DNA from 3 places in the Paenibacillus sp. W4I10 genome. Region 3 is predicted to be linked to each of the others. Evidence: predicted binding sites of a transcription regulator. Region 3 holds the regulator's gene; each other region holds the start of a gene.
The links. Region 3 encodes LexA, which represses DNA repair genes until DNA is damaged. Its sites were predicted from a motif close to CGAACATATGTTCG; they were not measured.

Region 1 (5,801 bases), 490 kb from region 3:
CGGGATAGTTCTTTCCCCCAGTCGGCCTGTGCTTCCTTGTATAAGGGATACTGATATGCCCTGCATAAAACCCATTTCCAAATAAAGCAAAGATACTGGCGTTTGTCCCCGCTGTCCAACAATATACCGCTTCACCTTTAACTCTTTGTCCGCGATATAACGACGGATCATGGCTATATTTTGAGAACCTGTCTCTAATGAAATCTCCGGAAGAATTTCCGGTTTCTAGTTGAAGTGGAGCAAGAACATTTTGATTAAGCGACGCTTTATCTGTCAATTCTTCCATATAGATTATAGCGGCTAGTTCTCCGGTCTGTTTTATGCTTAACTTTCGGATGATTAAGTCGGGAGTATTCGTAAAGATTTCTTCAATTCTACCCAAGGATTCGTTCAAATTTTTGGTGATATTTTCCTCTTTTGTGTTCATGGCATATACATCGCGCCTTGTTCGCAAGTACACTTTGCAATTTGAAGTCAACGTTTCATCGGAAAAGTTTTCTGCCTTTTTATTTATCTTTTTCGTGATTCCCGGTTTGCCAAAAGATCTGCTCGTATTTGTTGCCGCATCCATGAGTTATACTCTTATTTTCTATGTTCATTTGAGCAAATCAGTAATATCAACGTTCATATGTTCGGTAAGCATTAAGGTTACATCCACTTTCACTTTGCTCCATAATAATGTCATTTTATGAATGTAACCTCTCACCGAATAATCTACCGTTAAACTCAGTTCAGATCTCACTTCATCTATGATTTTAATATGATGTTCCTTTAGCCTTTGTTTCGATTTGTACATTTCTAAAGCAATTTTCTTTTGGGTACCGTCCAAGTAGTCAACATACACAGATTTCATTTTGAAGTTTGAAGCGTATATTTTATGCTTATCTACCTCCAGAGCACCTAAAAGATAAGGGAGCTCTACCACCCTCTTCACGAGTGAAAGTTCCTCGAAAGTCTGTCGCACTTTATACGCCTCCTTCTTCAAGTTTTACAGCGACCAATTGATCAAAATCGACCCATTCAAATCCATTCTCCATTTCAATTTTGATTTTCTTTCCAAAGGTACTGACTGAAGTGACAATCCCGTGTATATACCGATTGCCTGACTCAGTAAATATTTCAAAGGTGGCTTGCAATGTATAATTGAGCGACATATCTATATTCTGAGTAATAATCTCCCACTCATCTTCATGGATCAGTGGTTTCGTTTGAACATGAATTTGAGTACGATGCTGTATAATTCGTTCTTTATGTTGTGGAAGCATCATGCGGCTCGATTCCCATAATCCATTGGCCTCCAGTTTTTTACTCATTTGTAATGCCCCCCAATTTTAGATGCTCTATCGATCGCTTGGCCCGCAGCCGTAATGGAGCTCGCTCGAAGAATGGCAATGTCGCCAAATCGATCCTTGATGTTGTCCATCACCTGATCAATGGCTCGTTTCTGCTCTTGATCATCAAAAAAAGATAGTTGATATGTATCCGCGTTGGATAATTGAGACAGGGATACGCCTACACGGCGCACAGGTTGCCCATCCCAGTGTTGATGGAATATGCGTTTGGCTATCTTGCATACATCAACGGTTATATTTGTAGGATCAGACAGTTTAACCTGCCTGTGAAAACCAGTGGGGTGGTCAAAATCCGCTCCAGACACACTTACGGATACGACACTACCCATCAATCCCTTTTGGCGGGCTCTTCTGCATACTTCTGTGCAGATATCGAGAATAACCACTTCGATCTCCCAAGCCTCTGTGAAATCTCTAGGCAGGGTCATTCCGTTTCCGATATCTTTTTGTGTACTGTGCGTGTTGACGGTTACCGGCGAATTGTCGAGTCCATTTGCGACTCGCCAGATGACTTCTCCATTAACACCCCACTTACTTCTTAATTTGGAAAGAGGCGTATTCGCCAGGTCTCTAATGGTTCGGATGCCCATCTTCCACAGATGTTTTTCCATTCTTGAGCCTATTCCCCACATATCGCGGATGGGCTTATCTCCAATATGGAGGTGTAACTCCTCTTTCTTTAAGTAGAAAATACCCCCCTCTGCTTTTTTAGCAATCATATCGCAGCACAATTTACTGATGACTTTGTTTTCACCAATGCCAGCTCTCGCGTAAACACCTGTTTCATTATAGATTTTGTCTTGAATTTGCTTGGCCAAATCGATTGGATCATTACCGAATAGATGCATAGACCCTGTAAAATCAGCGAATAATTCGTCTATACTGTACGGTTCGACCAGATCGGTGAACTCTTCAATAATGGACATGATTTGAGTGGATACTTCGATATATTCTTGCATGTGTGGTCTCACAATGATCAGTTCAGGGCACTTCTGAAGAGACTGCCAGAGTGGTTCCGCGGTAGACACACCCTTCGCTTTGGCTAGTGGACAAGCGGCAAGGATAATTCCAGAGCGTCTTGCAGGGTCTCCCGCAACAGCTAATGGTCTATTTTTGTATTGAGGCATTTTTGCCTTTTCGACTGAAGCATAAAAGCTCTGCATATCGATGAGCATAATGGTTCGTTGCTTAGCCAACACTGAAATCACTCCTGTACATTTAAGAACGTATGTTTGTATATTATAAACCGAACACACGTTCTTTATGCAAGAGGTAAATATTTATATTAGGCATACGACGAAGTGATGGATTCAAATCATACTCAGTCACACCAGCTTCTCCATCATTTGAACTCCCACCTGAACCAGAGTTTTCATTCAGAAAAAATGTAAATGTAAGTATTTTATTTTAATTGGTCAATCGTAATTTTGGTGGTACAAAAAAACCGCCTCATGAACGGCGGTCGTATTCCTGTTACTAGTCAATATTAAAATCTTCATCAGTCTCATAAGTTGAAAAACAATGAGGGCATTGATCCCACCATATCGAAATTTAAATCGATGTTTTCATTACTAATGAGTTCTTTTAGATTGGAATGAAGTGTATTAGTGCCAGCATCACAAAAATCTGTTGAGTTTGCACTTATAAAAAACGCAGAGTGACATTGTTTACCCTTGAGAAACTCTAAATAACTCAAGAAAATAATTGCATCTCCCATACTATTTTTTACGGAAGGATCAGCTTTCTTTTCTTTTTTTTCTGGAGCATCAATTGATCCGAAGAAAGGTGACTCTTTGTTTAAAGCCATTTCAGCTGCTTCAATTTTCACCTTATCTGCGATTGCAAAAGATTGAAATTCCTCAAATAACCTTAAAATTAGCTCTAGGCGTAAACCATATGAATCGGAAATGTATGTATCCTTCGTAGATTCGACCTTCTTAAACCACTCGGCAGATGGATTAATGTTTTCAAAACTGGAGCCTGCGTTCGAGTCATTATGTATGATCCAATTGTTTATTGTTTAACGAGAAAGGTATTGTTCATCTACAGTTAGGGCATGAATTAATCAACTTACTTTCATGAAACACACATTCATTGAAGAATGTCCCCTCCCTTTCAAGCAGTCTCTACACCAATGAAGATCTTTGTGAAACCAATGTTCCCGGGAACAACATAATACAGTCGAAGTTCTGTAATCGTTGAAAGAGCAGGATACCCCTACTCCAAAAGGGTGTCGAGGAGCAACGATACATACGATCAATAACAGAAGCTGTCCTGCCCAAAAATTTTTCATCGATCGTACTTGCGACTAAGCATCATCGAGGACAGATTCAGTTGAATATTCATGGTCATGACTGCGATATATGTGATAAAACCCAGGATCATTGGCAGCATACTGAGTGTAAAATTGGTGATATTGTTGGTCTTAACCACATCAGGGAATGAAGAAGAACCGATCACTTCTTCATGGTCGGCTCTTCTTCATTAAAATTTTATAAGTATCACGAAATTATGTCTCTTGTGCAATATGTGCGTTATCTGGCGCTTTTTGGTTCATGATCGGAACCATGACCAGTGCGCCAAGAAGAAATAATAATCCTGCACCGCCATAGATCGTCCCCAGTGAAAAGGCATCCTTTAACGCGCCAGCGAAAGACATGGAAACGACCATCATGCCAACGAACATCGGATTCAGAACCCCATTCACCCGGCCGACAATCGAAGCCTCTGACCATTTTAGAATCATTGTGCTGATCCCAATATGAATGCAAGGGAAAACAAGTCCATTCAGAAATTGAACGGTCAGGGTGAGCGGAACGCTTGTCGAATACCCTACAATGGCTGTGCAGACTGCGCCTGCGATCATACCTATCGCTAGAAGAATCTGCGGCGGAACCCGCTTGGCGAAGACGGCTACGATTCCGCCACCAATCAGCATAGCTGCACCATTTACCATCAGCAGATATTGCAGGAACTCCTCGCTCCTGCCCAGCCGCTCCGTTACGATAAACAGGTTGAGCGCTTGGGCTACACCAACAGCGAGTCCCGCGAGAATAAACGCAAGTCCGAGCATCCGCAGTACTTGGCTTTGCCAAACATAGCGGAAGCCTTCAATGAATTCTTTACGGAACTGCCCTTTTACAGCGACGGTTTGAGCTTGCATATTATCCTCTGGCAGACGAATAAGAACGAGTGCGGAGAGCAGAAAAACCACGCCCATGACAGCGATCGATATTTCAAGGCCAAAAGTGCTGTAAACGAAGGTTCCGAGCATAGGACCAAGCACCATGAAGATGGCCATCAGCGATTGGAATAGAGCCATCCCTTGCTGCAGCTGTTCTTCCGGCACATGATACTTAAACAATCGCATGCTTGAAGGTTGGGAGAACTGCGAAAGAATAGCCGAGATGAATGCGACAAGGTAGACGGAGTGCCAAGAACCGTAATGTATGGTCAGAAGTACTACGAATACCGATACCGCGGATAATAAATCGCACCAGATCATCGTTCGCTTCGGCCGCCAGCGGTCGGCAAATGTACCTCCGATGAACGAAAAAACAAAAATTGGCGCGAATTCTGCTACGCTGATTAGCGAAATGGCGTAAGGATCATTGTTTGTTCTATCCGCAACGTACAGGAGAATAGCGAAATTACGTACCCAGATGCCAACCTGCAGGAGCACGCTTGATAATAAAATCGTCTGCAGGAACCGATTGCGAAACAGGCTTGGCGCATTGCTGCTTTTTTCGTCCCTATTCAATCTTTTCAACCTCCAATTTGTCTATAAAGATGCCCATTTTGAATAAGATATGACTCTCCTTTCAATTCCTAATTATACGGACTTCATCATCGTTCACCTCCTACTAAAGACTGAAATTTCAGAGTCGGGATTGGATCGATATTTTGAATTTTTCAATACGTTCCCGCAAGGCAATATGGAGAACAGCTTTAAGAATGTGATGGATCTTCACCGTGCCGGAGTTGATATTTTGGTAGGGACGGATGTTGCGCCGGTTCCCGTTCAGAACCTTGGCGGCCTTGCTCACGGAGTAAGCGGCCACCACGAAATACAGCTGCTGGTGAAGGCCGGGTTCACTCCAATTGAAGCTCTTCAGTCGGCTACTTCCAAACCGGCCCGTTGCTTTGGTCTTCACGATCGCGGCCGTATTACCGAAGGTGCGCGCGCTGACCTTATTCTCGTAAACGGTGATCCGACAACCAATATCTCGATTAGCCTCCAGATTATCCATACCTTGGATTGGTAACACGTGGTGATACTGTCCGTGAAGCGCTACATGCGTCAATATATCACGAACAGACGTGGAATATGATGCCCCGGTGTGATTCTTATAAAAGAGTATTCTAGCCCACCTTAATGGGGTTGCTGATATCGTTCCAGAGCCCCCATAATGAGCAAATTTGTTTTCCTTCACCTCATAAAAGCTGCAG
Region 2 (5,801 bases), 1.9 Mb from region 3:
AAAGCCTCATCTGGAGGCAAACGGAACAGCCGTGGTTGATCGTTACCTGGTTGTGCAAGTGGTGTCACGGTTCCCACTTCCATGAATCCAAATCCGATGGAAGAAAAGCCCGTTACGGCCTGCCCGTTTTTGTCCAGACCCGCAGCCAGACCAACAGGTGTAGGGAAATGACACCCAAACATGTCAACAGCCAGATCAGACGTTTCACGAACGCCGTACATCACTCGCAGTCCGGAAGGAACCGGACGGATGCTACCCACGCCACTAAGGCCGCCAATAATCAGATGATGGGCCTGTTCAGGGTCCATTTTGAACAACAAAGGTTTAGCAAGACTTCTGTATAACAAATCACTCACTCCGTTCTGGTCCGGTACGCCAAAAAGCCGCTTTCCGTCTTTTCATATGTAAAAAAACACTCTACACACAAGTCTATCTGTTTCTTATTAAAAAGGAAAGTAGTTTGCGCATAGACAGCACAAATCGAATAATACAAAATGCTCACAAGAAATCCACCGCCCACTGGTAATGACGAGTTGAATTCTTTACAATGAGAGCATGGTTACTCTACACCAGTTCTATTCCAAATAAGGAGGAATAACTCATGGCTCCCAAACGTAAACCACCTGCATTACAGCAAAAGAAAGAAGAAGTGAATCGCAAAGCCATTGCATGGACTGCAGCGAGTGTAGGCGGCTTGATCATCATTATTGGTGCTCTTATCATTATTGCCAACATGTAGATGATTCAGGCTGAATCCATCTGATTCTACATATCAAACAAATCAATTCAGCCAGTGATACGTTTTGTTCGGATTATTCTGCTTTGGAACAAGTGTATGCTGATAACGCTGCTTTGCTTCTGGAACAAGCGTCAGATCTGGCAGTACATCTTCTCCAATGCGTACCGGAGTGCCTTGCGGAGCAAGAGCGAATAACTCTTCTACATCTCCCGTACGCATTCTCACACATCCAAGGGACTCATCCAGTCCGATACTGTCTGGCTCGTTGGTCCCATGGATGGCATAATTCGTATTCGAGAGCTGCATACCTCTGCTTCCGAACTCCCCGTTCGAGCGTCCATTCGGATTGACCACTTTATCTGTAATGACAAATGACCCCTCCGGTGTTCGATCACCGCCAAGTCCCACATCATACATACGAACAATGGTATCCCCACTGATTAATGCAAGTTTATGTTTATTCTTATCAATGACAATCTCCAGCGGTTCCTGCAAAAAAGGCTGACCTCCCAGCGTATCTGCAAAAGCGGCATTTTTGCCTTGAGACGAATTCGAAGTCGTTGAACCATTCTCTTTACCACTCGAATCGTTCTTCCCTTCCTGTGCCTTTCCTTGATGCAAAGCTAACAGCTTCGGAAACATCTCGGTCATACCTGGCGCAGTCTCTCCCAGAATATTGTTCGGAAATGGCTGGGCCAATTGCGTTACACTCTTTGGCCAAGCGTCATTTTTTTTGCGGTAGGCAACGATTGCACTTGATAATGATGCAGCTGCTTCCTGCTTGGCGGTCCATGCCAAGGCCATCTTTTTGATTTTCGGTGTAATTTCAGGAGGTTCACAGTTACATTGCTTGGCATCATAACTCTGTGCAGTCAATTTCCCGCTTGTATTGGTTTGTACTATGTATTTCACAGGCATATTTCGCTTCCATAAAGACCATTCATCCGAGGTTTGCATACCCAGTACAGCCGAAGTCTCTATTTTCGGGCCAGACCCGGACCAGGCAGCTGCGAGCGCAGCCTCCCCATGGTTGCCTCCACCAAATGCCGCAGCGGTGAACACATTACTTGGTGGAATGGATGCAGTCCCAACCTGTTTATCCGCTTCTACAGGCGCTGCGATATCCTCTGTGGATTCCAATGCTGCTGACAGTGCGTCGGCCGCTTCACGACTGAAACCCGGAGCGTCCGCAGGTGGCAGACCTGCCAGCACAAGCAGCATGAACAACGTAAGCCACATTTTGCGTCTACGTTGTTTTTTCTCTTTTTGCTCAGACATTTCCACCAGTTTGTCCTGATAGTCCACCCAGATGTCAGCAGGAGCTTTACTACGTTCAAATGCCTCGTAAACCTCGCCCGCTTGCTGAAAACAATAATTGGCTTTGGCCTCCTGTCCTTCGCCCAAGTACTCCTTTCCAAGCAAGTACCAGGCCATTTTATTGTCGGGATGTTTCTTGACATATGTTCTTAGATGAGTATTTTGCATCCGATCCTCCACTATTTCGCCTTTTTCCGTATATCATTATATATCGGCATAACCAAGCGTTGAATCCATAGGACTTGAGTACCCGGCGGAAAAAAGGGGGTTCGACAATGTTCGTCCTTGATCCATAGTCAGATAATCACAGTTAAATGAATGCAAAAAAAGCACCTTCCCTTGTCGTTAAGACAAAAGAAAGTGCTCTATGTTCATGTGAGAAATACTTAGCCTTCTTTATTGAAAGGCTCGTCCGCTACTTTGATTGAATCTGTAGGGCAGCCATCGCATGCATCCTGCATATCGTCAAACAAGTCGTCTGGAATAGCTTTGACACCATGGTTAGCATCGCCGTCAAAGATAACTTCAGCCAAACCTTCATCATCATAATCGTAGATGTCTGGAGCCGTTGCTCCACAAGCGCCACATGCGATGCATGTGTCTTTTTCAACCCAAGTATATTTACTCATTTACATTCTCTCCTCCTAAAATTCGAAACGTACAGTGTTTTTATCTAGAAACATATTAATACAAAGTAAGGATAATTACAAATCATTTTGCAACCACAAGTCTCTATTATCCCTTATTTAATCAAGACTTTGCAAGTTATCTTTTTGCAGGGAAGTACCGCGCACTTTATGATTCCGAAGCAGCACGGAAGGATCGTCCCCAAGCATGCCTGCGGTCACAACAGCATTCTCACCAAATTTATCACGTAACTGATCCATAATCCGAATCAGATTGTCCTTCTTGGGCTTCTGCTCATATTCAAACAAGTCCATCTGCACAGCGGATTCTTCTCTTGGAATCAGGTTCTGAAGTGTCACACCCAGCATGCGTACAGGCTTGCCACTACCCCAATGCTTCTCAAATAGTTTACAGGCCTCACGGTATATGACCGTTGCATCCTCCGTAGGAACTTCCATTAGACGTGATCGGGTGATTGTCTTCATATCCGGTGTGCGGATCGTAATCTGAATACCCTGGCTGAACATTTCGTGCTTGCGCAATCTTCTGGCTACCTGGTCACTTATATTGAGGAATACCCGATGAATCTCATTCATATCCGATACATCCGCCGGTAAAGTGGTTGTATGTCCAATGGATTTATTGGCTTCCCGTTCCGCGTGAACTGCAGAATGGTTAATGCCATTCGCAGAATTTTTGAGCCATGCTCCATTAACTCCGAATAGTTCGGTCAACATGTTCTCATCCGACTTGGCCAATTGACCAATCGTTTCAATGCCCAGTTTTTTCAGCTTTTCAGCCGTTTTTTTGCCAATGCCAAACATCTCGTTACATGGCCTGTGCCAAAGAATCCGGGGTACGTCCCTCATACGTAGAATGGAGATACCGTTCGGTTTTTTCAGATCCGAAGCCATTTTTGCCAATAATTTATTGGGTGCAATGCCAATGGAACATGGTAGCCCCAATTCATCCTTGATTCTACGCTGAATGCTCTCCGCAATCTCCATTGGATTCCCGAATTGCCTTGACCCTGTAATATCAAGATAACATTCATCAATGGACGTTGCCTCAAGTTGAGGGGTATAACTATACGCAATCTGCATGAAAGCTCTTGAATATTGACGATACAGATGAAAATCAGGACGAATCACAATGAGATCAGGGCACTTTTTCAAGGCTTGGTGGACAACCATACCTGTTGAGATGCCTCGATTACGAGCGGCATATGAGCAGGTTACAATTACACCCTTTCGCAGTTCACTGCTGCCTGCAACGGCCGTTGCTTTTCCTCTATATAAATCTGGTTCCTCGGCTTCATGTACAGAGCAGTAGAAAGCATTCATATCGACATGCAGAATCACCCGTCCGGCTGTAGGGTAGTATTGATCCACATTCGCTGGAGGATTGCCGTCTGAAGACATCATGAACCCCCGCCCTTTCTTGCACACTAATTAATGTAACGAATTTCTTTCTTCTATAGTATATCAAACCCGTTATGTTAATTCAGTCACGAACATTTATTTTCTGCGAGATCTGATCAGAGACCGAATAATCAACCAGCCTACACTCACAAAAAGTATCAAAGTGATCAGGGCAATAACTGTATTTTCCCATACAAAAGTCAAAAATTAACCCTCCTTTTCTTCCATATATTCCAATTAAAACTCAATAATAGATTATAACATACAGCCGGATTATGATTACCCTCCTTCTTTTTTCTCTAGAATCCGTTAATTGTTACATGAAACTGCGATTTCTATGTAGCATTTGGCTATAATGGTGCTATAATAATTAATTATACAAATTGACGACTTTAGGACAAATCAGCGCACCCAGTTTAACACAGTGTAGCGTTGCCGAATCGAAGGATTCGTCCACTAACGTACTTAACAGCTTTTCCCAACTTACAATCCAAACTTTTAAAAGAGCGCTTTATCTCAAAGGAGGATCTTCATGTCAAAGGCCATTTCCATCTTCGATACGACTTTACGTGACGGCACACAAGGGGAGGGTGTCAGCTTATCGGCAGACGACAAACTCAAAATTGCCAAGAAGCTTGATGACCTGGGTGTCCATTATATTGAAGGCGGAATTCCCGGCAGCAATACCAAGGACATTGAGTTTTTCAAAAGAGTCAAGGAATTAAACCTGAACGCAAAGGTTGTTGCTTTTGGCAGTACCCGCCGTAAAGGCAGCGTTGCTAGTGAAGACGCCAACCTGAAGCGCATGATCGAATCTGGTGCTCAGGCTGCAACTTTAGTCGGTAAATCATGGGACTTCCATGTGCATACCGCTTTGCAGACTACATTGGAAGAAAATTTGTCCATGATCTATGATTCCATCGCCTATCTGAAGCAGAATGGTATGGAAGTGATCTTTGATGCAGAACACTTCTTTGACGGATTCAAACATAACCCGGAGTATGCTCAAGCGGTCTTGACCAAGGCACACGAAGCTGGAGCGGACTGGCTCGTTATGTGTGATACCAACGGCGGGACGATGCCAAACGAGGTACACGAGATCGTATCCACACTTCATAGAAGCCTGCCTCACGCACATCTCGGCATCCATACACATAATGATTGTGAACTGGCTGTGGCCAACACACTCAGCGCTGTACAAGCCGGAGCCCGTCAGGTGCAAGGAACAATGAACGGTTATGGAGAGCGTTGTGGTAACGCCAATCTCGCATCCATTATCCCGAACCTGCAACTGAAACTTGGCTATGAATGTGTTACTGAGGATTCCATGAGACAACTTACAAACGTGGCTCGTTATGTTAGCGAGATTGCCAATGTGAATATGCCGATTAATCAGCCTTATGTCGGCAATGCTGCTTTTGCTCACAAAGGTGGGATTCACGTCTCTGCCATCCTGCGGGATTCACGTACCTATGAACATATCGTCCCTGAACTGGTCGGTAACAAACAACGTGTGCTGGTCTCGGAACTTGCCGGACAGAGTAATATTGTATCCAAAGCGCAGGAACTGGGGCTTGAGTTCGATCCAAGCAGTGCCAATTCACGTCAGATTATTGAGAAGATCAAAGACCTGGAGCATCAGGGTTATCAGTTCGAAGGTGCAGATGCTTCGCTTGAATTGTTAATTCGTGAAGCGA
Region 3 (5,801 bases):
TGATTATGTGCGAACGTATGTTTTTAATATATTTCGTATTTAGCGCGTATATATTGAAGAAAACAATAATATGACGCTATCGCACATAAACAGAACACAAGTCCACCAATGGGAACGCGATCAATATATCACGTTGTACTAATAGCTCAATCCCTTGGCGCTCTAGCGCTGAGGGGTTTTTCTTTTTGTGGGCAAGTCCCTACATATTTAAAGAAAAATCAAAGTGCCCACAAAATGCCCACAAAATATTTTTCTATTCGAAAATTTCTTCAGTGAATTTCAGATCTTCCCCGCACTCAAGTAAAAGAACCACGCAGGTATGAGATAGTGAACGGAAAGGGAGGGAAGATCACAATGTTGTAAAATTCTGATAACTTTAGATTCAATAACGAACCTTAAAATATTCTATTGAATTCTGTTTCCTAACCATGAGTAAAAAATCTTCGTTCAAACTTTGAAAATGATAAAATATGATGCATAGCTATTCCGAGAATTTGATGGAATTTCTATGTCAATCAGAGAGAATAAATTGATTTGATCACTAAATTATTACTTCATTTAAATAGTAGATAATAAAGCTCTTCTCAATCTGAATAAGCAATATTGACTCGATGAAAAATTCTCTTGAGTTACAATTCAACAAATTAAAGGGCATTCTCTCTGGAAAACGAAAAATGAATTTTTCACTGTACTCATCCTTATTGACAAAGTATAAAAAAATGGCCACCCATTAATATAGCGGGGAGCCATTGAATATCTACTAAAATATTATTTAGCTGGTTTTTGTGAATTGAATTGTATAAGGCTCGTTATAGTTGTTGATACCGTTATCCATAATTCTGAAGTAAACCTTCTCACCAGGTTTAGCATTCCAACTAATTGCCTCAGGGTATCCCCGTCCATTCCAGTTATCCATTTGAATGGACAGGATCGCACCGCTTGCATTCATTTTAATAACACCCATAACAATGTCGAAGTTAGCTGGTGGAGTGGCTATAACAGAATATGTGATTTCGGATGAACCGTTTGTGTTGTCGACTACATAAAAATCGTTGTCGCTCATGCTATCTAAATACTGTGTTGCGCTAAATCCAGAAGACTGGTTTACACTTGAGTACATCACTTCTGCTGTCTCAAATGAATCAGCCCAACCAGTTTTAGCGAATGCAGAGCTGGAACCGAATGCTAATAGACAAGCAGTTGCCATAACAGAAATAGAGAATTTTCTTAATCTTTTCATATTCAAACCTCCCAAATATACTAGAACCAATAGAGTAAGATTCTGTTTTAAGTTGTTATTTGAAATTAAAGATATCGAGTAGATCTCACATAATTAGGTTGGCCAACCATGGTTAAATATACCATATAAGATTGTTATTTGTAAATGATATAGTTGTAAAATGTTGGATTTATGGATATTCTTTTGGAATGCTAAGGTTGACTAATTGATAGAAATGATCTATTTTTGCAACAAACATGCCTTTTATCGAACTAATAGATTTGGTTGATAATAAGATAGATATACATATAAGACATTATTATAAAAGATGATTTCCTCCCGGTAGCCTTATGTAGGTTCGGGTATCTATCTGGTATGTACTAAAACATTGACTATGGAGGAGTAGTAGAAGCGTAGCGCACAGTATCCATTAAGAACATGGGAAAGAGAAACTTTCGTGATACATTCAAGTATAGGGTGCAAAAATAGGAGCCATCTTCACCGGCTCCTTTGTTTACTATGCAAACAAACCCAAGGATAAAACCACAAATCATTGAATTAGAGAAACCACTTCTCCTCGTCCGCGAAGTTACCCGCAATTAGGACATATGTTGGCAGATGTTGACATTGAATGCGTAAGATCTACAAGGCGACATTCATCTCTTCAGATCTCAGTACATATAATCTTCTGTGGAAATAAAGATGAATTCTAATAATACCAATAATTCGCTATAATCAATGGATACTTGCATTAAAAAGAATAGTAGCTTTCTCATATCTTAAAACTTCTACCAAATTTCAGATAGTTTCAAATCAATGTTTCAACTATATGTTGAAAGTTTCATATAAAAGAGGTATACTTTTAATTAAATTTTATGCAATTTAATTTTAAATAATTAATTGGAGATGTTATTATGGATCAGGCAAAACAACTAGTGACAGAACAACGTACATTTTTTTATACAGGACAAACTAAAAATATCGAGTATCGGATTAATGCGCTGCAACAGCTTAGAAAAGGAATTGAAAAGTATCAGCAACGGATTCAAGATGCACTTCGGGCTGATCTGAACAAATCTGAGGCGGAAGCTTACGGTTCCGAAATTCGCATTGTTCTGGGTGAACTGGATTTTGCATTAGAACACCTGCAGGAATGGGCTGCACCCAAACAAGTCCCAACCAATTCGGCTATGCCGGATGGGGTGAGTACCATTTACCCGGAACCATACGGAGTGGCGCTTATTATTGCACCTTGGAATTATCCGTTCCAACTGGCCTTTGGCCCACTGATTGGAGCAATTGCAGCCGGTAACTGTGCAGTTATCAAGCCTTCTGAATTAACACCAGCCGTATCTCGTCTGACGTATGATCTGATTCAGGAGATCTTCCCTCAGGAGTATATTGCGGTTAAGGAAGGAGAAGTTGAGGCCAGTACAGCATTGTTGAAAGAGAAGTTTGATTATATTTTCTTCACAGGCAGCACAGGTGTTGGTCGCATTGTGATGAAGGCAGCTGCGGAGCACTTGACTCCTGTAACTCTTGAGTTGGGTGGTAAGAGTCCTGCTATTGTCCATAGTGATGCAGATCTGAAGCTGGTGGCCCAGCGTATTGTTCGTGGTAAGTTCCTGAATGCAGGGCAAACTTGCGTTGCTCCGGATTACTTGCTTGTGCATGAACAAGTTCATGATGAATTGATTAGTCTGATTGGCGCAGAGATCAAAGATAAATTTGGGGATGATGTGTTACAGAATGCTGATTTCCCGCACATTGTCAATGCGCGTAACTTTGATCGGTTGTCGGGATTCCTCACAGATGGCAAAACGCTGATTGGTGGACGTTCTGTACGTGAGCAGTTGCTCATTGAGCCGACTGTACTTGGCGATGTGAACTGGGAATCAGCTGTGATGCAAGAAGAGATCTTCGGTCCAATTCTTCCTGTGTTTACGTACAGTGACCTGAATCCTATGCTGGATGAGATTGTTCGCCGGCCAAAACCATTGGCGCTATATCTCTTCACACAGGATGAGCAACTGCAGGATCAGGTTCTGAATCAAGTATCCTTCGGTGGGGGATGTATTAATGACACACTTTCTCATATGACTTCACACTATCTCCCGTTTGGTGGTGTCGGAGAGAGCGGTATGGGCTCATATCACGGTCAACAGAGCTTTGATGTGTTCTCGCATCACAAGAGTGTTCTGAAACGCAGTGAATAATTAGCCGCAAAAATAACATAAACATGAAAAAAAGAGGTTGTCCTGTTGATCAGGACAACCTCTTTCGTATTTCATTACATCTAGTTTTGTTACTCAAGTTAAATATTAATGAATATCTCGGAAAAGGCCAATGACTTTACCCAGAATACTAACATGTTTCAAACGTAAAGGTTCGAAGGTCGCATTCTCCGGTTGAAGGCGAATATGATCTTTCTCTTTATAGAACGTTTTCACTGTAGCTTCATCGTCTTCAGTCATTGCAACGACGATATCACCGTTATCAGCAGTTTGCTGTTGACGGACAATAACGTAATCTCCATTAACGATTCCAGCTTCCACCATACTATCTCCCACTACTGAAAGCATAAACACTTTTTGTTCGCCTACATAATGTGTAGGAAGAGGGAAATAGTCTTCAATGTTCTCGGTTGCAGTGATTGGAACCCCGGCTGTAACCTTACCAACAACAGGAATACGTGCAACGCTATGAGCAAATTGATGAGAATGCTCAGATTCTTCCTGGCTCAAAAGCTCAATGGCTCTTGGCTTGGTAGGGTCACGTCGGATCAAACCTTTTTTCTCCAAACGATCCAAATGTCCATGTACTGTTGAGCTGGAAGCAAGTCCAACAGCTTCACCAATTTCCCGTACGGAAGGAGGATACCCCTTCAACCGGACTTCATTTCGTATAAACTCCAGAATAGCCTGCTGCCTGCTGGATATCTTCGACATACCGTATCAACCCCATTTTAGTAACGTTTGGGAAAATTATAACATAGAACCTCCGTTCGTACAAACATAAGTTCTAAATAAAATAGCATTAAATCAGTGTTTTTTAACTTATAGAACAGAAATTGTCCAAAAGTCAGAGCATAATACTGCAAATGCTTTGCAAAAGGAAGTGAAATAAGAAATTTCTCCTTCAAAAAAGAAGCGAACAATTGTTCTAAAAATCTATTGAACAAAACAAGTGTTCGTGTTATATTGATTTCAACAGATAGGAACAAACGTTTGGAGGCGGGTATTTAATGAGATATTCTACTTATCAAAGCATTTATGAACCAATGAATTCGGAACTGGTGAAGTCTAAAATAGGGAACTACAAGAAGGTTTTAGCGCGCTTCAAGATTTCTTCATGGATGTTAAAGGTAGCCATTACCTCTTTGATTATATTTATTGGATGCAGCACTGTTTTAACTGTATTTGCTGGCAATGAGAATGATGTTCTACCTGGAGGAAAGATAGCCGTTGCACAAGGGGAAACATTATGGAGTATTTCTTTGGAACATAAACCGACGAATATGGATACACGTATTTATATAGAAGCAATTAAGAAAGTGAATCAACTTCAATCGACTTCCATCCAAGTGGGGCAAGTACTAACTCTACCGCAATTTGCAGAATAAAATGCACATCAATGAGTGTTAACGCGTGTCAGCTTGACAAGCTGCCTTTATAATGGCAAAGTTAATATGACTTTGTATTTTTGGAGGGGACAAGCTTGGATATAGATAGTCTGGTAGCACGCATTAACGAATTGGCTCGTAAGCAAAAGTCCACTGGATTGTCGGAGGAAGAACTTGCTGAACGTGCCGAGCTAAGAGAGATTTATTTGAGCAATATTCGCAGCAATTTCAGACAACAACTGGATACCATTGAGATTGTTGATGATGAGAATGACAAAGGCCACCAAGGCAAACTCAAACACTAACGAAACCTAATGATATCATTATGATATTTAGGTTTCTTCCTGTTATTTTGAGTGTGCAATTTATAGGGGGAAATGTTGGTTTGCAATTATGTAAGCCTGATACAAAGACACATAAGGGGGATTCACATGTCGCGTTCGTTCGAGAGAACGGTTAAGAAAAATTCCAAGCAGTTAAATCAGCAACGCAAAAAAAGTGGTCAACCAATCACTGGTACACCAGGTGAAGAAGTCTTTAAGGGACGCAGCTTGTTGTTCCCAATATTTTTGATAGGTCTCGCCTTTTTGTATCTGTTTATGAGCACGTTTCTTGTGCAAGCTCCAATGACAACTTGGGACTGGGTGACCATGTTGCTTTATGTATTTTTGGCAGTCATCTTCATGCTTCGTCGTCCATACATCAAGATTAGCAGTAATCGGATTATCACGACGAAGGGTAATCGTGAACGTTCAATTGGGGTTGACGATATTGTCAAATTCAGAATTGAACCAGGTACAGTTGTTATCGAACATAACAGTCGTGGGAAAAGATGGGTGTTCACCAAGTTATTGAACCGTTACGATACAGATGCGATTGCAGAACGTTTGCTGAAGTTTGCAAAAGCACACCAGATCACCGTGGAAACCGTCGAAAAGTAATTATTGCATAAAGGGGTAG

Region 1: a site for LexA is predicted at 2,574-2,587, ahead of QF049_RS07140 (DNA polymerase IV). Genes of this name have one in related genera too.
Region 2: a site for LexA is predicted at 4,194-4,207, ahead of QF049_RS13095 (DNA polymerase IV). Genes of this name have one in related genera too.

The regions. Positions count from the first base shown of each region.
Region 1 is NZ_JAUSXX010000001.1:1,570,626-1,576,426, forward strand. Features, by position in the region: gene QF049_RS31475 (hypothetical protein) at 1-571, opposite strand, end outside; gene QF049_RS07130 (YhjD family protein) at 596-964, opposite strand; gene QF049_RS07135 (YolD-like family protein) at 966-1,313, opposite strand; gene QF049_RS07140 (DNA polymerase IV) at 1,310-2,527, opposite strand; gene QF049_RS07145 (PIN domain-containing protein) at 2,857-3,369, opposite strand; gene QF049_RS07150 (hypothetical protein) at 3,642-3,785, opposite strand; gene QF049_RS07155 (MFS transporter) at 3,862-5,112, opposite strand; partial or broken gene QF049_RS07160 (amidohydrolase family protein) at 5,235-5,617, shown strand.
Region 2 is NZ_JAUSXX010000001.1:2,958,601-2,964,401, forward strand. Features, by position in the region: gene QF049_RS13075 (quinone-dependent dihydroorotate dehydrogenase) at 1-347, opposite strand, end outside; gene QF049_RS13080 (hypothetical protein) at 602-739, shown strand; gene QF049_RS13085 (L,D-transpeptidase family protein) at 782-2,224, opposite strand; gene QF049_RS13090 (ferredoxin) at 2,443-2,685, opposite strand; gene QF049_RS13095 (DNA polymerase IV) at 2,803-4,104, opposite strand; gene cimA (citramalate synthase) at 4,637-5,801, shown strand, end outside.
Region 3 is NZ_JAUSXX010000001.1:1,078,320-1,084,120, forward strand. Features, by position in the region: gene QF049_RS04850 (hypothetical protein) at 773-1,240, opposite strand; gene QF049_RS04855 (aldehyde dehydrogenase) at 2,134-3,435, shown strand; gene lexA (transcriptional repressor LexA) at 3,541-4,167, opposite strand; gene QF049_RS04865 (LysM peptidoglycan-binding domain-containing protein) at 4,464-4,841, shown strand; gene QF049_RS04870 (DUF896 domain-containing protein) at 4,937-5,146, shown strand; gene QF049_RS04875 (hypothetical protein) at 5,273-5,782, shown strand.